Regions from separate parts of the Ruegeria sp. HKCCA5763 genome, predicted to be linked through region 3. Evidence: riboswitches for the same ligand, from Rfam matches in the RefSeq annotation. Region 3 holds a riboswitch; each other region holds the start of a gene.

Region 1 (6,107 bases), on a different contig from region 3:
TTCGTGGCTGGGGTGAACTCGATCCGACCGGGCTGATAAGACACAAGTCGCACGCCGTTTTCCACTTCAACCAGAAGCTTCACGTCGCGGTTGGCGCGGATCAGTTCGACCACGTGCTCAAAGGTCGGGTACCGGGCCAGGGCCGTCTGAGCATCCTGTGCCAATGCGGCAACCGGCGCGCCGCTTGAACCACGTGGGGCCGAGGCGTATGTGGATGCGGGGGTGGCGCTGGCCTGCGCGGGTGTTGCACCCTGCCGAGACATCAAGGTGCCGCCGCTAGGTCCACCTGCCGGAGGCGGCGGGGCGTCCTGCAGCCGTTTGACCAGTTCTTCAGGGCTGGGCAGATCAGCAACATGGGTCAGGCGGATAACGGCCATCTCAGCGGCCATCATGGCATTGGGCGCGGCCGAGACTTCTTCGAGCGCTTTCAGCAACATCTGCCACATCCGGGTCAGAACGCGCATCGGCAGGGCCTCTGCCATGTGTTGGCCACGGCTCCGTTCGTCCGGAGAAACGGTTGGGTCTTCGGCGGCGTCTGGCGTGATCTTCACGACGGACACCCAATGTGTGATCTCAGCCAGATCGCGCAAGACAGCCAATGGGTCAGCACCTTCTGCGTATTGGCCGCTGAGTTCTGTCAGTGCGCCTGCGGCGTCGCCCCGCAGGATCATGTCCATGAGGTCCAGAACGCGGCCACGGTCCGCAAGGCCCAGCATTGCGCGAACCTGTTCGGCAGTGGTTTCACCCGCCCCGTGCGATATCGCCTGGTCCAGCAGCGAGGTTGCATCCCTTGCAGACCCTTCCGCGGAGCGCGTGATCAGCGCCAGCGCATCTTCTGCGATCTCAGCGCCTTCCGCTGACGCGATCTTTTGCAGAAGGCCGATCATATCCTCGGGTTCGATCCGGCGCAGGTCAAAGCGCTGGCAGCGGGACAGAACTGTGACCGGCACCTTGCGGATTTCAGTGGTTGCAAAGATGAACTTCACATGCTCGGGCGGTTCCTCAAGCGTCTTGAGCAGCGCGTTGAAAGCGCTGGTCGAAAGCATGTGGACCTCATCGATGATGTATATCTTGTAACGCGCGCTGGCGGCGCGATAGCGGACACTGTCGATAATCTCGCGAATATCGTTCACGCCAGTTCGGCTGGCGGCGTCCATCTCCATCACATCGACGTGGCGGCCTTCCATGATCGCCACGCAGTGTTCGCATTGGCCGCAAGGTTCGGTCGTCGGGCCGCCATTACCGTCGGGCCCGATACAGTTCATACCCTTGGCGATGATCCGTGCGGTGGTGGTTTTTCCGGTGCCGCGAATGCCGGTCATGATGAAAGCCTGCGCAATCCGGTCCGCTTCGAACGCGTTTTTCAGGGTGCGCACCATGGCATCCTGACCCACCAGATCGGCAAAGGTTTCCGGGCGATATTTGCGGGCGAGAACCTGATAGGCGGGGCTGGGCGTGTCGGTCATGTTTTCTCGGTCGGATTCGGTGCTTCGGCTCAGCGTAGTGGTCGCTGCCTTCCGCGTCCACTGCGAGGCGCGATGATTTTTGATTTAGATTCTGACCGGATTCGCACTAAGCTGGTCCAACAAAATTTATGGTGCATTTTCGTTAAGAGTTCTTGGTGGAGGACACTGGTTTATGTCGCAACTGGTTATCTATGCCCTGCAAGTCGCGGGGGGTACACTTGCCCTGACATCGATGCCCGGACGGGGCGGGGATTATGAAAGGGATCTGGATACGATTGCCGCATGGAAGCCGGGGCTGGTTGTTTCAATGACAACGGACGTCGAGATGCTCCAAAACGGGGCGCAGGAATTCGGCAGCGATATCCAAAGCCGCGCCAGCCGGTGGGTGCATCTGCCGATCGAAGACTTTGGCGCCCCTACGCCTGCAGTTGAAGAGGCGTGGCCCTCGATCAGCGCGGCCGCCCGGCATGCTTTGACGGGTGGAGGGCGGGTACTGGTGCATTGTCGGGGCGGCTGCGGCAGGTCGGGAATGGTTGTTCTGCGGCTGATGGTCGAATGCGGCGAACAGCCAGACAAAGCCCTGGAGCGTTTGCGGGCGCTGCGTCCTTGTGCCGTGGAAACAGACGCCCAATTGGCCTGGGCAGCACAGAATTTTCAGGCTCAAGTCGTATAGTCTTAGGCCGAAATCTGTTCAGGCGCGTGCACGGGTTTGCGAGGCCGCAGCTTTGCAACCTCGATCATCGCGCAGGGTGGGTCTGTAATGATGCCGGATGGCAAGGCGCTGAACGTGTTTCCAAAGATCAGATCGGCGTAAGCGTTCAGGTCCTGCGGCTCTGCTTCAGGCTGTGTATCGCAAAAGATGCGAATTCTGTCTGATTGCGCTCGGAAAGTTGCGTGGCATCCTTGCGTGCAATGTGACAATTCACTGCCACCTTCAAACTCGAACCCGTCGCTTGTGGCGGCTGTGGCCTGCTTCATCGCCTCGGAAATTGAGCGTGCCAGCCGCGCCAGGGCAGGGCAGGTTTTGCCCGTCCGCTGACACACCGTTGCACTGTATTCATGCGTCTTCGTCTTCCAGATCATCCTGCGCCCTCCGCGCGTGGTGGGCAGGAGAGTTGGGTCAGGTGGGACGGCAACGTGCTGTCAGGACCTGCCCGGACACCCCGCCCGAGTTTCGGTTTCAGTTCCGATGGCAGGTCTCCTGACTTGCGGGTCATGGCTTTGCCGACCTTCCCAGCCCTAGGGGCCAGTGGTGTTTTGGCATCGCTCACCGCTTACAGTTGCGGGGGCAGTCGCGGATTTGGTTTGCGCCCGGATGACCAGACTGAACCGCACCGTGTTCCCTTTTCATCCCGACCCCTTGTGGGGGACAGGAACCATCACACAATCGCTAGCGTCTGATCCGGTTCCGAGTCAAGCTGATCTTTTACCCCGACGTGTGGTCATGCTGGATGGGGGGAACGTTCCTCTTTAGTGTTTAAAATATTGAAGCCAAGCAATTCAGTTTTTCAGTGCAGGGTCAGGGATCATGTTGGACGCAGAGCAGACGGTGTTGGCTGAAGATTTCCTTTTCCCATCCGGGTCCACGACCCTTGCAGCACGGTTGTACCGACCGCTGTCAGAGCCTGAAACCGTGGTTGTGCTGAATAGTGCAACGGGTGTGCCGCGCGACTATTATCGCCACTTCGCACAGTGGCTAGCGGCCGAGCGGGGTATGGCGTGTCTGACCTATGACTACCGGGATTTCGGGCATTCTCTGACCGGCCGTATGAAGGATGCGCGTGCAACAATGGCGGATTGGGCTTTGATCGACATGCCAGCGGCGCGGGCGGAAATGCGCAGGCGTTATCCTGATGCGCAGCAATGGACCATTGGTCATTCCGTTGGTGCGATGCTGGGGCCTGTTCAGCCCGACATCGACCAAATCGATCGGATGATTTGCGTGTGTTCGGGGCTCGTAACCCTCAGTGATCACCCATGGCCTTACCGTGGATTGGCCGGTGTTTTCTGGTATGGACACGCACCGGTACTGGTCAAAGCACTTGGCTATCTGCCGGGAAATGCGATCGGGTTTGGTGCGGACTTGCCGGGCTCGGTCTACTGGCAATGGCGCGAATGGTGCACGGCTCCTTTGAATTATGTACCTGAAATCGGACAAAACCTTCCTGAGGCGCGTTGGGACGGCTCCGGTAGACCCGTGGATTTGTTCACTTTCGAGGACGACCAGATGGTCCCGCCCGAAGCTGTCTGGCGGCTTGCCGACCTTTATGGCGCCGAGGCTAAGCGGCACCTGCTTAGGTCTGATGACTTCGGATTGTCAGAGATTGGCCATATCGGAGCTTTTGCTCGGCGTAATGCGGCAGTTTGGCCGAGCCTGATCGCGTGATCAGGCTCGACTTTTGAATTACCGAGTATTTTTCGCTTAACGCCCTTTATGCAGTTTTCGATCCTTCATGACACCCCGCACCATCTTACCGAACGCTTTGTCCCGTGCCCGGGATTGGGCGACGGTTTCCGAGTTGCGCTGATCTTCGCGCCGAAGCTTTCGCCATCGATCCAAGCGGGCAGGGTCAAGCACGCCTTGTTTGATCGCCCGCTGTACAGCACAGCCTGGTTCGGATTCGTGCTGACAATCTGAAAAACGGCAGTTCAGGCCAAGTTCGGCGAGGTCCGAGAACACCTCGTCGATACCGTCCTGAGCTTCAAGCAGACGCAATGCGCGCATTCCAGGCGTATCAATCAGCCAGCCGCCGTTGCGCATCCGGTGTAACGCGCGCGCCGTGGTTGTGTGCCGACCGCGAGCGTCGTTCTCGCGAATACCTGACGTCGCCAAATCCTGATCGGTCAAGCCGTTGGACAATGTCGTCTTGCCAACGCCTGACGACCCAACCAGTGCTCCGGTCTGGCCTTTGGGGCACCAGGATAAGACCTTTTCCAATTCCGTTAGGTCTAGCGCGTTGATCGCCAGAACTGTCAGAAACGGGTCCAGAGCCTGCACCTGTTCCGAGAAACGATTGGGGTCATCCGATTGGTCAGCCTTTGTCAGGACAACAACCGGGTAACATCCTGCCTGATGTGCAAGTGCCAGATAACGCTCTAGCCGGGGCAGGTTGAAATCAGCGTTGCACGAACTGACGATGAACAGCACATCGACATTGGCAGCGATCAGTTGCGTCGCAGCGCCTGTACCGGCGGCGCGCCGGTGCAACAGGCTGCGCCGGTCGAGTAGATGTTGCACGCGATTGTCGTCGTCCGTGAGAACCCAGTCTCCGACGGCATAGCTGCCGGTCGATTGATCAAGGGTCAGCAATGGAGATTCGCCCTGCGGATTCAGCCCGATCAGGCGGTCCCTATGAACGGAAGCGATGCGAAAAGGCGTGCACGAAGGATGAGCCGCGTGTTGCGCGGCAAAGTGAGAGGACCATCCAAGGTCCGAAAGTGAAGAATTCATTGGTCTGCCTGTTGTCAGAAACAGCAATCCCAACGGATGGCGATCGCGCATCCCCGGGTCATGTGTTCAGGCAGTCAGCAAGTAGTGTGAGATCAGAACCGCGCTGCCCGAAGGGTTTTTGTTACAATCATAAAGCCCTCCTGTGGCTAAGGTTCATGAAGTGAGAGGTTGGACATCGACCCAAGCGGGGCTCGTTGTGGCTGCTTCCTTCCGGACCTGACCAGGTTGGCGAGGCGCTCGCCCGCGCCAACCTCTCGAGTCTGGATATAGGGAAGGTGTGGGCAAAAGACAACCCGTCAGAATGTCAGGCGAATACGTTCGAACCCATTGGAATCTGATTCCAGCAGTCTGGCTTTGAACGGGCGCAATTCGTTAATGTGTTTTAACGCACCCGGACCGGTTCGAAGCACGGATTGTGTACCTGTTTGGGGTGCCAGCACAAAAGGATAAGGTTGCTGCGCGATTGGATCAGGCGGAAGGCGATCGGACAGGTAATCCCGCACCAAATCCTTGATGTCCAGCGACGGCAGATTGATGCGTTGGGCCGTGGAAGCGGCGGGGAAATGCCCACCACCGCTGACGCGGTAATTGTTGCTGGCCAGCACTAATCTCTGTTCAGGAAGAACCGGCTGGCCTGCGTATTTCAGGTCGCGAATCCGTCTGTTAGCAGGATCGATCATGCGCCCCTCGGCGTTGAAGCGCGCTGGTTGCGACGGATCAATTTTATAGGTCAGGCCAAAGATGACGTCGAAATTGTACCCGGCGCGTTTGGGGTTGATCAGATCCGTTTCGACATCACAGGCAAGCTGGTTGAACATGCTTGCCGACATTTCAAGCCAGTCCAGCACATCTGCGCCGCTGATCTGGATGGCACGCAATTCGTTGGGAAACGGATACAGATCCGCAACATGGCGCAGGCATATTTCTCCTGCCGGAACATCCGTAAAGTGCCTGGGGCCTGCGCGGCCGCCGCTTTTACCGGGAGCCACGACTGACAAAAGCGGTAATTCGCCCGGGGCGGATCCATGCAGGAAAGGACGCAGAGCTGCAGCCTGTGCCGCGGCAACCAGGGCCAGCCCGCGATCTGGTGCGCAGAAGCTGAAATAGCTGTGCATGGTGTCAGCCACGTGCGCCACAGGTTTGGCCACTGCGCGACGGGTTTGACGATGGGCATTGGCAACAAGGCGCAC
Region 2 (6,107 bases), 190 kb from region 3:
CAGGTGCATCTGGGTATTAAGCACGCCAAGACACCCTATATTGATCTTGGTCTGGATAAGGGCGCAAAACTGTTCCGCAAAGCACTGGACAGCGCTATCGAAGCTGAAACGACATCCATGGGCACCACTGCGCGGGCTTACCGGCCTTTTCCGTATACCGTTTCGCCTGATGAGGGGCAGGGGGCCGATGTGTTGACCAATCGTCGGCAAAGCGCAGCAGTTCAAAATCCCGCGGCGACAAGTCTACCGTTTCTCAATTCAAGCGTGTCCGGGGCCAATGCCTGACGGAAGGATGGCGCATGGCTGACCAGTAAAATGGCCTGTGGCAAACCCTGTAGTATCTCCAGCAGGCGGGCTTCGTTCTGGATATCGAGCGCATTTGTTGGTTCGTCCAATAACAGTGCCCGGGGTTCCATCGCCAATACGGTGGCAAGGGTCACAAGACGCTTTTCGCCCCCCGACAATTTATGTGTTATGCGATCACGCAAGTGCATCAAGTCTAGATCAGAGAGAACTCTGTCGACGATGGCGAGAGCGTCGTCCTTGTTGCGCCCTAGATTGAGAGGCCCAAACGCGATGTCTTCTGCCACAGTGGGGCAAAACAGCTGATCGTCAGGGTCTTGAAACACCAGTCCGATCTCGCGGCGAACCTCGTGAAAATCGGCCTCGGTGCGCCGATCTTTTCCAAGGGCGATCACACTACCCGAGGTTGGCTTTTGCAAACCAAGCGCAATTCCAAACAGGGTGGATTTCCCTGCTCCGTTAGGTCCTGCAATCGACAAGCGTTGCCCTGGTTCAAGCGTAAGCGAGGCGCCGTCCAGTACGGGTGCTTGACCGGGATAGGCGAAATGAATGTCTTCCAGCTTGAGGATCGTCATGCGAAATCCAGACAAAGAAGCCCAATGCACACTATGCATAGAGTCGCCGCAAACACGTAGTCGCGCAGGGTCAGGTTAAATTCCTGCAGCAAGAGAAGCCGTCCAGAGAACCCTCGGCATTTCATCGCTGCTAAGATTCGCTCGGACCGTTCGATGGCGCGGACCAACATCATGCCAACCAGATAGCCAAAGCTGCGATACGTGTGCCAATTAGTGCCCGGTCGAAACCCACGGACCTTCATCGCCGCGCGCAGGCGCATATATTCCTCGCGTAAAACTTCGATGTAGCGAATGGTAAACATCAGAAGGTGGACGAGTGCTTCGGGACAGCGCAGTTTATGCAACGCGTGGCCAAGCGTAACCGGTTCCATCGTTCCAACCAGAACCATCAGGGACAATATGACGGCGTTAGCTGTCAACGCAATCTCAGTGGCTTTCCAAAGGCCTTGCCAACTGGCCGGAAACCCAAACAAGTTGAACATCGCATCCCCGGGCGTGGTAAATGGCAAAAGTACCAACATGAAGATGATAAAGCTGTCCATCATCGCCATACGTTTGAGCGTTCGGCGAATGGGCAGGCGAGACATCAGCAGCACTCCGATAGAAACAGCCAATGCCGCAATCAGCCCTGGAATGGTGCTGAGCGAGACCGTGACAATGGAAAAAACACTCGCCACCACGATCCGCATCCGAGGATCCAAGCCTTGGATCACCCAAAAGGATGCACCCGTACCAGTCTCGGCCAATGTCTTGGCCTGGGGTTCCAGGGCGTGGGCCATCAGGAGGTCATCTTCTTGCGTGCGGCGATGTAAAAGCCGATTCCGAACAAACCAATAATGTAACCGATGCCACCCAGGATCGTTTGCAGATCATTGTGTTCACGATAGGAGGCAATCTCGCGTCGCAGCGGGCGGGTTTCGTCTCGGACCGCCTGAGCAATTGCGGCGCGTTCTTCGTTCGTCAATGATGCGACAGTCACCTGCGTCCCACCTTCCTTAGGGGCAATCATTGCGGCAGTTTCGACCACGTCAGCTTCAACACCCATTATCGCCGCGACATCGGCAGCAGGCATGGTGACTTCTGCCACATGCCCCGCGCCCAAGTCTGCTTTGAACGTGTGTTCTACCGGGTTGGTCGGGGTGTAAAGGAAGAAACCATCTGTATCGGTCAGTGTTCGTCCCAACTCAGCACCATCGGGCCCGTACACGATGACTTTTTGGTTTTGCGCCATATCGCCGTTTGAAAAGCCCAATTCGCCTTCGATTGCATCGCCTGCAGGAAAGACCCCTGCGATAACTTTGTGGGCCAGCGCAGGAAGCGGCATCAGTGACAACGCAATAACAACGAGCAGTTGCCTCATGCCGATGCGCCTTTATAAAAGAGTTCTGGTTTAACCTGACGAGCCAGTAAAATGGCGAACCCGGTCAGAACCGCTTCGACGGCCATGACAGGGACGTGAGCAAATAACACAAGCTTCGCAGCCGGCAGGAATTCGTCGCCCGACAGCGCCAGCGATACTGCGACAAAAGCCGTCGTAGCTGCGATTGAGAAAGCGCCGCCTATGCCGCCCCAAACTGCTCCTTGAACAGGCGTGCCCTTGGCGATCAGACGACCGAAGATTATCCATGTAAGCACCGCCGGAAGGGCGATGTTGACTGTGTTGATCCCAAGCACTGTCAGTCCTCCAAAGCCGAAGAACACAGCCTGAAGCAGCAAGCCAACAAAAAGCGCCGGAAAGGCCGCCCAGCCGAGCAAAAGCCCGGCCAGACCGTTCAGGATCAAATGCACAGAGGACGGGCCGATCGGAACATGGATCAGTGAGGCGACAAAAAAGCTGGCTGACAACACCCCGGCAGTGGGAATGCGATCCAGGTCCAGCGATTTCAGCCCCATGGCGATCCCGCCTGCTGCCGCGATTGCGCCGCCAATCACAACAGGGTTCGAAAGGGCTCCGTCCACAATATGCATATGGGTTACTCCAGATCCCAGGCGCGGATCCAGATCACAGCGTCCTGACTTAGTTCTTTGCCTTCATGTTCAGTCTTCGGGCCCGAACCCAACGCTGCGAAACCCCAGTAGCCTGCTTTTGGCACGCCAAAGGTGAAATAGCCGTTTTCGTCCGAAATTGCGACCAGTGCGCCGCCTGGCAGTGGGGAAGCAGTTGCGTTTTTTGCGCCGTTTCCGGCCAAGTCGGGTTCCGCGGCCATGTATTCGATTTCAATCTCTACGCCAGCCACTGGGTTGCCCTCGCTCAATACACGTCCCGTGAAGGTCGAGCCAGCGATGATGTTATAGGGCTTGTTCAGCGGCAGTATTTCGGTAGCCAAACCTTGCGGCTGGTCCCAGTCGGTGGGCAGCTCGTTTCGGTTCAGATATGCCTTGGTGACCTGCTGGATATAGATATCCTCAGATTCCTCGTAATAAGGCGCAGGTACCGTTACCACGACGTAATCGCCAGAACGTTTCACTGGAACCGAGCCCAAAAAGGCCTTGGCCGTGTTCTCGGGGCCTTCGAACGTGGTTTCTTCCAACGTACCCAACAAATCGGTCTTTTCGCCGTTGTGGATCACATAAAATTCTTCTGGCTTTTCCAGGGTCATCACGTGCCCGGCTTCAAACGGATGCCAGAAGACCAACTTGACCGGAACGTCACCAGGACGATCAATCATGGTATCTTCGGTGTATTCCAGCAGGAAATGAGCCTGAGCCATCGCAGGCAATGCAATGGCAGCTGTTGCCGCCAACAAAAAGTGTTTCACAAACAAGTCCTTCTCACGTCGCGCCTTCCCCGGCACGCATTGGTTTTTGACATTGGGGAATGCGAAACCATTTGCTCAAATAGGCAAACAGTTTCGGCGCACACCCCGTCGCCGACGATCAACGCCCATTCCGAGGGCGCATGTTCGGCAGGTCTCCTGACTTGCGGGTCAAAACGCTTGGCTGGCCTTCCCGGGCATATCCCAGTGGCACGATCAGCCGCGCTCGCCGCTTACAGTTGCGGGGGCAGTTGCAGAATTGGCGAAGAAAAAGCCGCACTGCATTCCCTATTGCCTCCGGGTGAGTCCCCGGAACCGAACATGGCGCGTTGATGGCAGAAAAACTTGTACACGGTCAACTCTCGTTTGCGGCATCGCTTAGGGCAATACCGAATTTCAATAAGGTGTTTCTGCCGTGTAGTTGCGGCTCGGTGCATAGAGGTGATCAGTGTCACTGTCTGACAATCAGTGCGGTGACCTCAGATTTGATGCCGAAGCATAAGTATCCCGGCTTGTGAAACCAGAAATTTACAATACGCACAAAAATTGGACTTTTCCATTGCCGAAACCGGTTTCGGAAACGCAAAATGATGGAATGACAGCGAATCTCAACACGCGACAGCGACAAATCCGATCCCGGCGCGCCTCGGCGACTGGACGGGTGAAGCTTGATGAACTGGCCGATCAACTCGGCCTTTCGAAAAGCACGGTGTCGCGGGCATTGAATGGGTATTCCGACATCTCAGAATCAACGCGAAAGCGGGTTGAGGTGACGGCGCGCAAGATGGGGTATCGCCCGCTCAGCCACGCTCAGGCCATCCGAACGGGGCGCGTGCGTGCCATTGCAATGGTCATCAACAGTGAAGAACCGGATCGGCACAATCCGTTTTTCCAAGACTTTCTGGCAGGGGCTTGTGAAGCTGCCAGTGCGTCTGACTGGACGATGACAATTTCGACCGCGAAGTCGAAACAGGACATGCTGAACATGCTGGGCCGTTTGGTTGAAGAACGTAAGGCCGACGGATTTATACTGCCGCGAGCCGAAGTCGATGATGCGCGCGTTGGATACCTGAAGGACTTGCAGGTGCCGTTCATCCTTTATGGGCGGACTGGCTATGGTCAGGTCGGGTTTCAGGACGATACGTCGTGGTTTGATATTTCCGGCGAAACAGCCATGAGCGACGCGGTCGAACGTCTGGCCCGTTTTGGTCACAGCCGTATCGGGTTTGTCGGCAGTGATCCAAAGTTCAACTACAGCCACCTGCGTCGGGATGGCTATGTCGACGGGCTTAGGGACGCAGGATTGCCAGTTGATCCCGAATTGATACGCGAAGGGGCCCGCACCCGCGAAGAAGGGGCCGCTGAAGCGCGCGCTTTATTGCGTCTTCCTGTCCCGCCGACCGCGATTGTATTTGCGACAGACCAAGCGGCACTGGGAAGCTACTCTGTCTGCGCAGAATTTGGCCTTGAGATCGGGCGCGATGTCTCGGTTCTTGGATATGACGGGGTCCCGGAATGCCAATACGCCAGCCCCGGGCTAACGACGTTCAGCGTCGACTCTAAACGGGCAGGTGAACGCCTTGCTACGATGCTGATACGTCAGACCCGAGGAGAAGAACCCGCAACTTTGCGCGAACTCAGTCAGGCGGTGCTGATTGAACGCGACTCTGACGGACCGCCGCTGCTGACCTCGAACGAGTTGGCGAAAAAAATCAAACGATCCATGGAAGACAATCGGGGAGGAAACCGACCATGAAACTTACACCAAAAGCAGCCAAGCTGATGCTCGGCTCTTCGTTGGCAATGGCGCTGACGGCAATGTCGGTACAGGCGGACACGATCCGTTTCTGGACGACCGAAGAGCAGCCCGAGCGTCTGGCGAAACAACAGGAAATGGCCGACCAGTTCAAGGCGCAGACCGGCACGACCGTTGAGGTGATCCCTGTCACAGAAACAGATTTGGGCACCCGCGCGACAGCAGCTTTTGCCGCAGGTGACTTGCCAGATGTGGTCTACCACCCGTTGCAGTACGCCCTGCCGTGGGCCGAAGCTGGCATTCTGGACACCGAAGCTGCGACCGAAGTGATCGAAGAACTGGGCGCTGATACTTTCGCTCCGGGTGCTTTGGGCATGGCTGCGTTCAATGGTGAAACCGCCTCGGTTCCGGTGGATGGCTGGACGCAAATGGTTGTGTACCGGAAGGACCTTTTTGAAGAGGCCGGTCTGGAAGCGCCCGACAGTTTTGCAGATATTCAGGCCGCACTTGAGGCGCTGCACAACCCGCCAGAAATGTATGGCTTTGTCTCGGCCACAAAAGTTGACGAGAACTTCATGAGCCAGGTGCTGGAGCATGTATTCCTGGCAAACGGCGTCAGCCCGGTTGGCCCCGATGGCTTCCAGCCGCTTGATGAGGCCAAGACCACCGAGGTTTTGGATTTCTACAAGGCCATTTCCAAAGCCTCGCCTCCGGGTG
Region 3 (6,107 bases):
AACAGCCTGGCTCTGGAAGCGGAAATGTTCCTCAGCGGAACGGGCTTGCCCATCCTGTATCAAGCCGTTGGATTGGCGGCTGGAAACGCACAGCCTTCATTGCGCTCTGCCAAAGAGATTTTGGCCGAAGCCCGCGATGCCTCGGACCCCATCGCAGTCAAAACAGCGCAGATGTTCACCACGCATCTGGGCGCACTTATGGGCGACATGGCAGTTACTCTGATGCCTGCCGGTGGGGTATTTCTTGTGGGCGGCGTCGCCGAGAAAAACCGTTGGCTCTTTGATCAGGACTTTAAGGATGCGTTCAACGGCGGTGGACGTTTTAGTGAGTTGCGAAAGTCATTGAACCTGTACGTCTCAGAACAAGCCGAATTTGGCATCATTGGTGCAAACAACTTTTGCAAGAACGCCCTCAAGCGTTAAGCGACGTGCCCCACAAGAACTCCAGGAAAGGACTGTCGAATGATCTTGTGTTGCGGGGAAGCCCTGATTGATATGATCGCCGAGCCGACAGTTTTCGGTGCGCACGGCTTTGTTCCGCATACCGGCGGGGCGATCCTGAATACAGCAGTCGCCATGGGGCGTCTAGGCGTATCTGTGGGGATGCTGACGGGCATTTCAACGGACATGTTCGGCCAGCAGTTGATCACCGCATTAAACGCCAGTCACGTTGATACATCGCATGTGATCGTCTCGGATCGCCCCAGCACACTTGCCTTTGTTCAACTTCAAGATGGGCACGCAACCTACAGCTTTGTCGATGAAAACACGGCTGGGCGTATGTTGACGCCGGAAGATATGCCAGATCAGCTTCCAGCAGTCTCTGCTTTGTATCTAGGGGGTATTAGTGTGGCGTGTGAGCCCTGCGCGGATGCCTACGCGTCATTGTTGAAGCGTCATGGTGGCGAACGTGCGGTGATGCTGGATCCGAACATCCGTCCGGGCTTCATCGAGGATCAGGCCCGGTTTCGAACACGCCTGAACCACATGATCGCGCAATCCGATATCGTCAAAGTTTCCGACGAGGATCTGGACTGGATCATTCCCGGTACCGAGCCCGAGTCGGCGAAAGCCGCGTTGTTGTTGCAGGCCGGGCCAACGGCCCTGATAGTGACCCGGGGCGGTGATGGCGCACATGGGTATCTGGCAGATGGATCAAAGGTTTCGGTGCCGGTGAAACAGGTGCAGGTCGTAGACACGATCGGTGCCGGCGATACGTTCAATGCTGGTGTGCTCACCGCACTCAGCCGTGCTGAGAAACTGACCAAACAAGGCGTGCGAAACCTGACCCCAGAAGCGTTGCGCGCGGCCATGGAACTGGGAGCCGAAGTCGCCGCTGTAACCGTATCCCGTGCCGGGGCCGAGCCGCCCTGGGCGCATGAGCTTTAATTCTTGGAAAAACCAATGAAACGATCCGAAATTAACCGCATCAAGTCCGAAGCGCAGGCTTTCATACAATCCTTTGGAGCCGTGTTACCACCTTTTGCCGATTGGTCGCCCGATCAGATGCGAAGTCCTGTAGCTGAAACGATCCGCAGTCGGGGGCTGGGCTGGGACATCACCGATTACGCTCAGGGTCGGTTTGACGAACTCGGCCTGTTCCTCTTCACTCTGCGCAATGGTGAGGTGAATGATCTGAAATCAGGTCGCGGGATGTTGTATGCGGAAAAATTGCTGATCTCGAAAGATAAACAACTGTCTCCGATGCATCGTCACATCGTAAAGGCCGAGGACATCATCAATCGCGGCGGGGGTGATCTGGTGCTGGAGATTTACGCATCTGACCCTGACGGGGGCATCGACCGGAACACGCCAGTGACGGTACCCAGCGATGCCTGCCCTGTTACGTTGCAACCAGGTGAGCATTTGCGGCTGAAACCGGGGCAAAGCGTGACCCTTATGCCGGGTGTCTGGCACGCATTCTGGGCAGAACACGGCGATTGCCTTATTGGAGAGGTTTCGACTGTGAATGATGACCGTACGGATAATGTCTTCGAAGATTCCATCCCTCGGTTTTCACAGATCGAAGAAGACGCTGCGCCGGACTTCTTGTTGGTTTCCGACTATTGATATCAACCAGGCTAGAACCGGCCAACGTGAATGTGAGCCGCGCCCAGATGTTTTGGATCGGCTCGACTGCTTCTCCTTCTTGACAAGTCCAGCACCGCCAGCCTAGCTGAGTTGGATGGTTCCGAAAGGGATGAAAATGGGAATACGGTGCGGCGCTGTATTGCGCCAAGTCCGTGACTGCCCCCGCAACTGTAAGCGGAGAGCGACGCCACTGCGCCACTGACCCCGAAAGGGTTGGGAAGGTGGGCCAAGCTTTGACCCGCAAGTCAGGAGACCTGCCATCCGATGTTTAACCAACCCGGGGCGGGGCGTCCTGGAAGGAGGCTTTGATGGCACGGTTTTCGCGTGTTTCCATTTTTGGCACCTTCTGTCCGCGCTTGGTTTCAAGCAGAGCGGACAATGCAACAGGTGACTGATAGCTTTATCCTCAACCCCAATACCTATTGTGCTGTGGCCTCGCGAAAAGATCGCGATTCTCAAAATAGTAATGTTATAACATTGTATTGTAGTTTGATCAGCGGTAACCGGTGCGCACAATGACGAAAACTGCAGATCATTTCCTACTTGTATGCACGACATGCACAGGCGCGATGTCCACCGATCAAGTGAGTGGCGCATTGGCGCGAAAACTGCCCGAAGGGTTTGCAATCCGGGAGGTCGCGTGCATGGCGGGCTGCGACCGGCCAACCACCGTCGGTTTTCAGGCACCGGGCAAGGCGCAGTATTTGTTTGGTGACATCGTTTCGGAACAGGATCTGGATGCAGTGGTGGAATTCGCCGGGCAATATCAGCTCAGTTCCGATGGTTGGACAAACGCAACTGACCGCCCGCTAACACTGTTCACCAAAACCTTGTCGCGCATGCCTGCCTTGCCATCGCAGAGGCCGTCATGAGTTTCCTGGCTGTCGAAAACCTAGAATATTATGCCTTGAACGGTGATGTGCTGCTTCAGGATGTGTCCTTTGGCTTGGAAGAAGGATCAATTCTGGCGATTGCGGGACCGAATGGGGCTGGGAAGACTACGCTGCTCAAGCTGCTTTGCGGAATCGAACGTATTGCGCTGGGTGATGTGCAGATAAAAGGTCAAAGCCTGCGCACCTTGTCGGCCCATGAACGCGCGCGGACGATCGCTGTGGTTGGCCAACAGGAAATGCCGGATAGTCGGTTGCGATTGCACGACTATGTTGCACTTGGCCAAATTCCGATCAAGGCTGACAAGTCCGCGTCTGAGCACAGGGAAGATCTTGACCGGGTTTTGGAAACAACGGGTTTAATGCACCTTTCCCGCAAACCTATGGGTCAGCTATCGGGGGGTGAGAGGCAACGGGCGCATATCGCACGTGCGCTGGCTCAAAACCCGTCTCTGTTGTTTCTGGACGAGCCGACCAATCACCTAGACCCGGATGCCAAGGGGCACATGTTGTCTTTGGTCGCTGAATTGGGCGTGACGGTTGTCATGATCGTCCACGATCTGGTCATGATCCCGGAATTTGCCACTCATGTGGCGTTAATGAAATCAACACGTCTGACAGGGTTTGGCCCTGTCAACGATGTTCTGACAACGGATCGTGTCCGCGACACGTTTGGAGTGGATTATCTGTGTTTCCAGCATGAGGGCCGCATGATCCCTGCTCTGGATATTCGAAAACGTAAACTGTCATCATAACAGGAGCTTACAATGATGCAGAAACTCTGGCCTGTGGCTGTGTTCACTGGCCTGGCAAGCGGCGCAGCCGCGGATGCCATTACAGTGGACAATTGCGGCGAGCCACTGGTTTTTGAAACAACGCCAGAACGGCTCGTTGTTCACGACATGAACATGACTGACATGGCGTTTGCTTTGGGTCTGCAAGACAAGATCGTCGGCCTGACCGGCATCACAGGCTGGTACAAGACCAGCCCGGATTTTGATGCACAGCGCGGCGACATCCCCGAGTTGGCTCCGAAATATCCTACAGTTGAAAACCTTGTCTCTGTCGAACCCGATATGTTTTTCGCTGGTTGGTATTACGGAATGCAGCCAGGTGGCGAAGTGACCCCAGACACGCTGGAACCCTTTGGCATCAAGACCATGGTCTTGACCGAAAGCTGCGTGCACCTGAACAAAGACCGCCCCGAAGCCAGCATGGATCTGCTGTTTGACGACGTCCTGCGTTTGGGCCAGGTGATGGGTGTCGAGGCTAAGGCGGAAGACCTTGTCTTGGGCTGGAAAGTCCAGTTGGATGCCCTTGAGGCAAAAACCGCCGATCTGGATAAACCTCGTGTTTTCCTGCTGGACGGGCCGGCAGATGCGCCTTTTACCGCAGGTAAATTCGCCATCCCGGACGCCATGATTGCCGCTGCGGGGGGTGTAAACGTCACACATGACATGGATACCAGCTGGGGTCGCACCTCTTGGGAAACCGTGGCAGCCGCAAACCCGGAATTCCTGGTGCTACTGGACTATCAAACAGGAAATGGTGCAGAAGATACCTTCCAGTTTCTGAAAGATCATCCTGTCATGTCACAAACCGATGCAGTCAAGAACGCGCGCTGGATCGGCCTGCGTTACGAGGAATTGACACCCGGACCGGCAAATATTGAAGCCATTGAAAAGATGGCCAATGCGATGCATCCGGAGACCAACTGACATGGTCCATTTGGGCCGATCGATCTTGCTGGGGGCGGTCATTCTGACCGCCCTTTTGCTGCTGTCTACGATCTATGGCACAACCTCGATCCCAATGGCCGAGGTCTTTACCGCCATTGGCTTGGGGACCGGCCTGACAGAAGGTGAAATGTCCCCGGTGCATCGGATCGTTTTCGACCTTCGCCTCCCCCGAGCCTTGTTCGCCGCTGTGATCGGCGCAGGGCTGGGCGTAGTTGGCGTGGTTTTGCAAACAACCACGCGCAACGATCTGGCCGATCCGTTCCTTTTTGGCCTGTCCTCGGGGGCGGCGGCTGGGGCCGTTCTTGTCATAACGGTCACTGGCGATGTGCTGGGGGTCTGGACCCTGCCTTTGGCGGCGTTTTGCGGGGGGCTAATAGCCTCTGGCATTGTTCTGGCTCTGGTTCAGGGTTTGCGCACAAGTGCGCCGGAAAAGCTGATCCTGGCCGGTTTGGCTGTGTCTTTCCTGTTTTCCGCGATTACAAATTATTTGATTTTTTCCGGCGACAGTCGTGCGGCGCATTCGGTTATCTTCTGGATGCTGGGCGGATTGGGTCTTGCCCGATGGCAGACCTTTCCACTGGTCCTGACCGGGCTTGCCCTGATCCTAAGCTACGCGCTTTATCGCAGTCGCTGGCTGGATGCCCTTTTGACCGGAGATTTCACTGCGTCGTCACTGGGAATTCCCGTCCAGGGTCTTCGATTCCGAATGTTCTTTGTGGCTGCGTTGGCTACGGCCAGTTTTGTGTCCGTGGCTGGTGTCATCGGATTTGTTGGGCTGATGGTGCCTCATATTGCGCGCGGCATTGCTGGTACGCTGCACCGAAACCTGCTGATTACCTCGGCCATCGTAGGGGCGATTCTGCTGACGCTGTCGGATATTCTGTCCCGCCTGCTCTTGGCCCCACAGGAACTGCCCGTGGGTATCGTGACAACGTCTATCGGGTCTCTTTTTGTTTTCCTGTACCTGTTCAAATCCGCGCGTGGTGACTGACCTCAGAGACCGTCCTGCGTGTCCGATCCATGCGACAAGAGCTCTTGCACCAAAGGGTTCGGGAACCGGCGTTTGAACGTGATCGCGTGGAAGTTTTCCTTGATTTTCGGGTGCTCTTGCGCCTCGACCAGACGACCCGAAATCAACTCATCCTGAACAACGATCGGAGCCACCAGAGCCAGCCCGATATCCTCCCGTGCAAGCAGCCGCATCATCGCCATGTCGTCCACCTCGGCTGCCACCTGAGGGCGCACCGACATGCGGCTGGCCATGGCATCAAAAGCCGTGCGGACACTGTTGTTCGTTGTGGGCAGGATGAAGGGTTGTTCTTCCAATAGATCCCTTATTGAACGTGTCGGTTTCAGACGATCGGGGGTTCCGACGATGCTCACCGGT

The links. A riboswitch is a leader RNA that binds a small molecule or an ion and turns the genes downstream of it on or off. The one in region 3 is predicted to bind cobalamin.
Region 1: it holds a riboswitch for cobalamin, as region 3 does, so the genes downstream of both, GOV89_RS16680 (hypothetical protein) here and GOV89_RS12375 (DUF1636 domain-containing protein) in region 3, are expected to answer to the same signal.
Region 2: it holds a riboswitch for cobalamin, as region 3 does, so the genes downstream of both, GOV89_RS11605 (DUF4198 domain-containing protein) here and GOV89_RS12375 (DUF1636 domain-containing protein) in region 3, are expected to answer to the same signal.

What each region holds. Positions count from the first base shown of each region.
Region 1 covers NZ_WQGF01000010.1:48,481-54,587, reverse strand. The annotation lists gene GOV89_RS16690 (DNA polymerase III subunit gamma/tau) at 1-1,466, opposite strand, end outside; gene GOV89_RS16685 (protein-tyrosine phosphatase family protein) at 1,639-2,139, shown strand; gene GOV89_RS16680 (hypothetical protein) at 2,142-2,549, opposite strand; cobalamin riboswitch at 2,640-2,862, opposite strand; gene GOV89_RS16675 (hypothetical protein) at 2,995-3,852, shown strand; gene rsgA (ribosome small subunit-dependent GTPase A) at 3,889-4,917, opposite strand; RNA gene ffs (signal recognition particle sRNA small type) at 5,076-5,174, opposite strand; gene GOV89_RS16660 (bifunctional 2',3'-cyclic-nucleotide 2'-phosphodiesterase/3'-nucleotidase) at 5,214-6,107, opposite strand, start outside.
Region 2 covers NZ_WQGF01000006.1:5,548-11,654, forward strand. The annotation lists gene GOV89_RS22665 (hypothetical protein) at 1-285, shown strand, start outside; gene GOV89_RS11585 (energy-coupling factor ABC transporter ATP-binding protein) at 222-878, opposite strand; gene cbiQ (cobalt ECF transporter T component CbiQ) at 875-1,657, opposite strand; gene GOV89_RS11595 (cobalt ABC transporter permease) at 1,657-2,238, opposite strand; gene cbiM (cobalt transporter CbiM) at 2,235-2,846, opposite strand; gene GOV89_RS11605 (DUF4198 domain-containing protein) at 2,852-3,637, opposite strand; cobalamin riboswitch at 3,766-3,969, opposite strand; gene GOV89_RS11610 (LacI family DNA-binding transcriptional regulator) at 4,230-5,390, shown strand; gene GOV89_RS11615 (ABC transporter substrate-binding protein) at 5,387-6,107, shown strand, end outside.
Region 3 covers NZ_WQGF01000006.1:192,839-198,945, forward strand. The annotation lists gene GOV89_RS22850 (ROK family protein) at 1-423, shown strand, start outside; gene GOV89_RS12365 (carbohydrate kinase) at 463-1,389, shown strand; gene GOV89_RS12370 (D-lyxose/D-mannose family sugar isomerase) at 1,405-2,070, shown strand; cobalamin riboswitch at 2,170-2,368, shown strand; gene GOV89_RS12375 (DUF1636 domain-containing protein) at 2,607-2,963, shown strand; gene GOV89_RS12380 (ABC transporter ATP-binding protein) at 2,960-3,736, shown strand; gene GOV89_RS12385 (ABC transporter substrate-binding protein) at 3,749-4,699, shown strand; gene GOV89_RS12390 (iron ABC transporter permease) at 4,701-5,711, shown strand; gene GOV89_RS12395 (LysR family transcriptional regulator) at 5,714-6,107, opposite strand, start outside.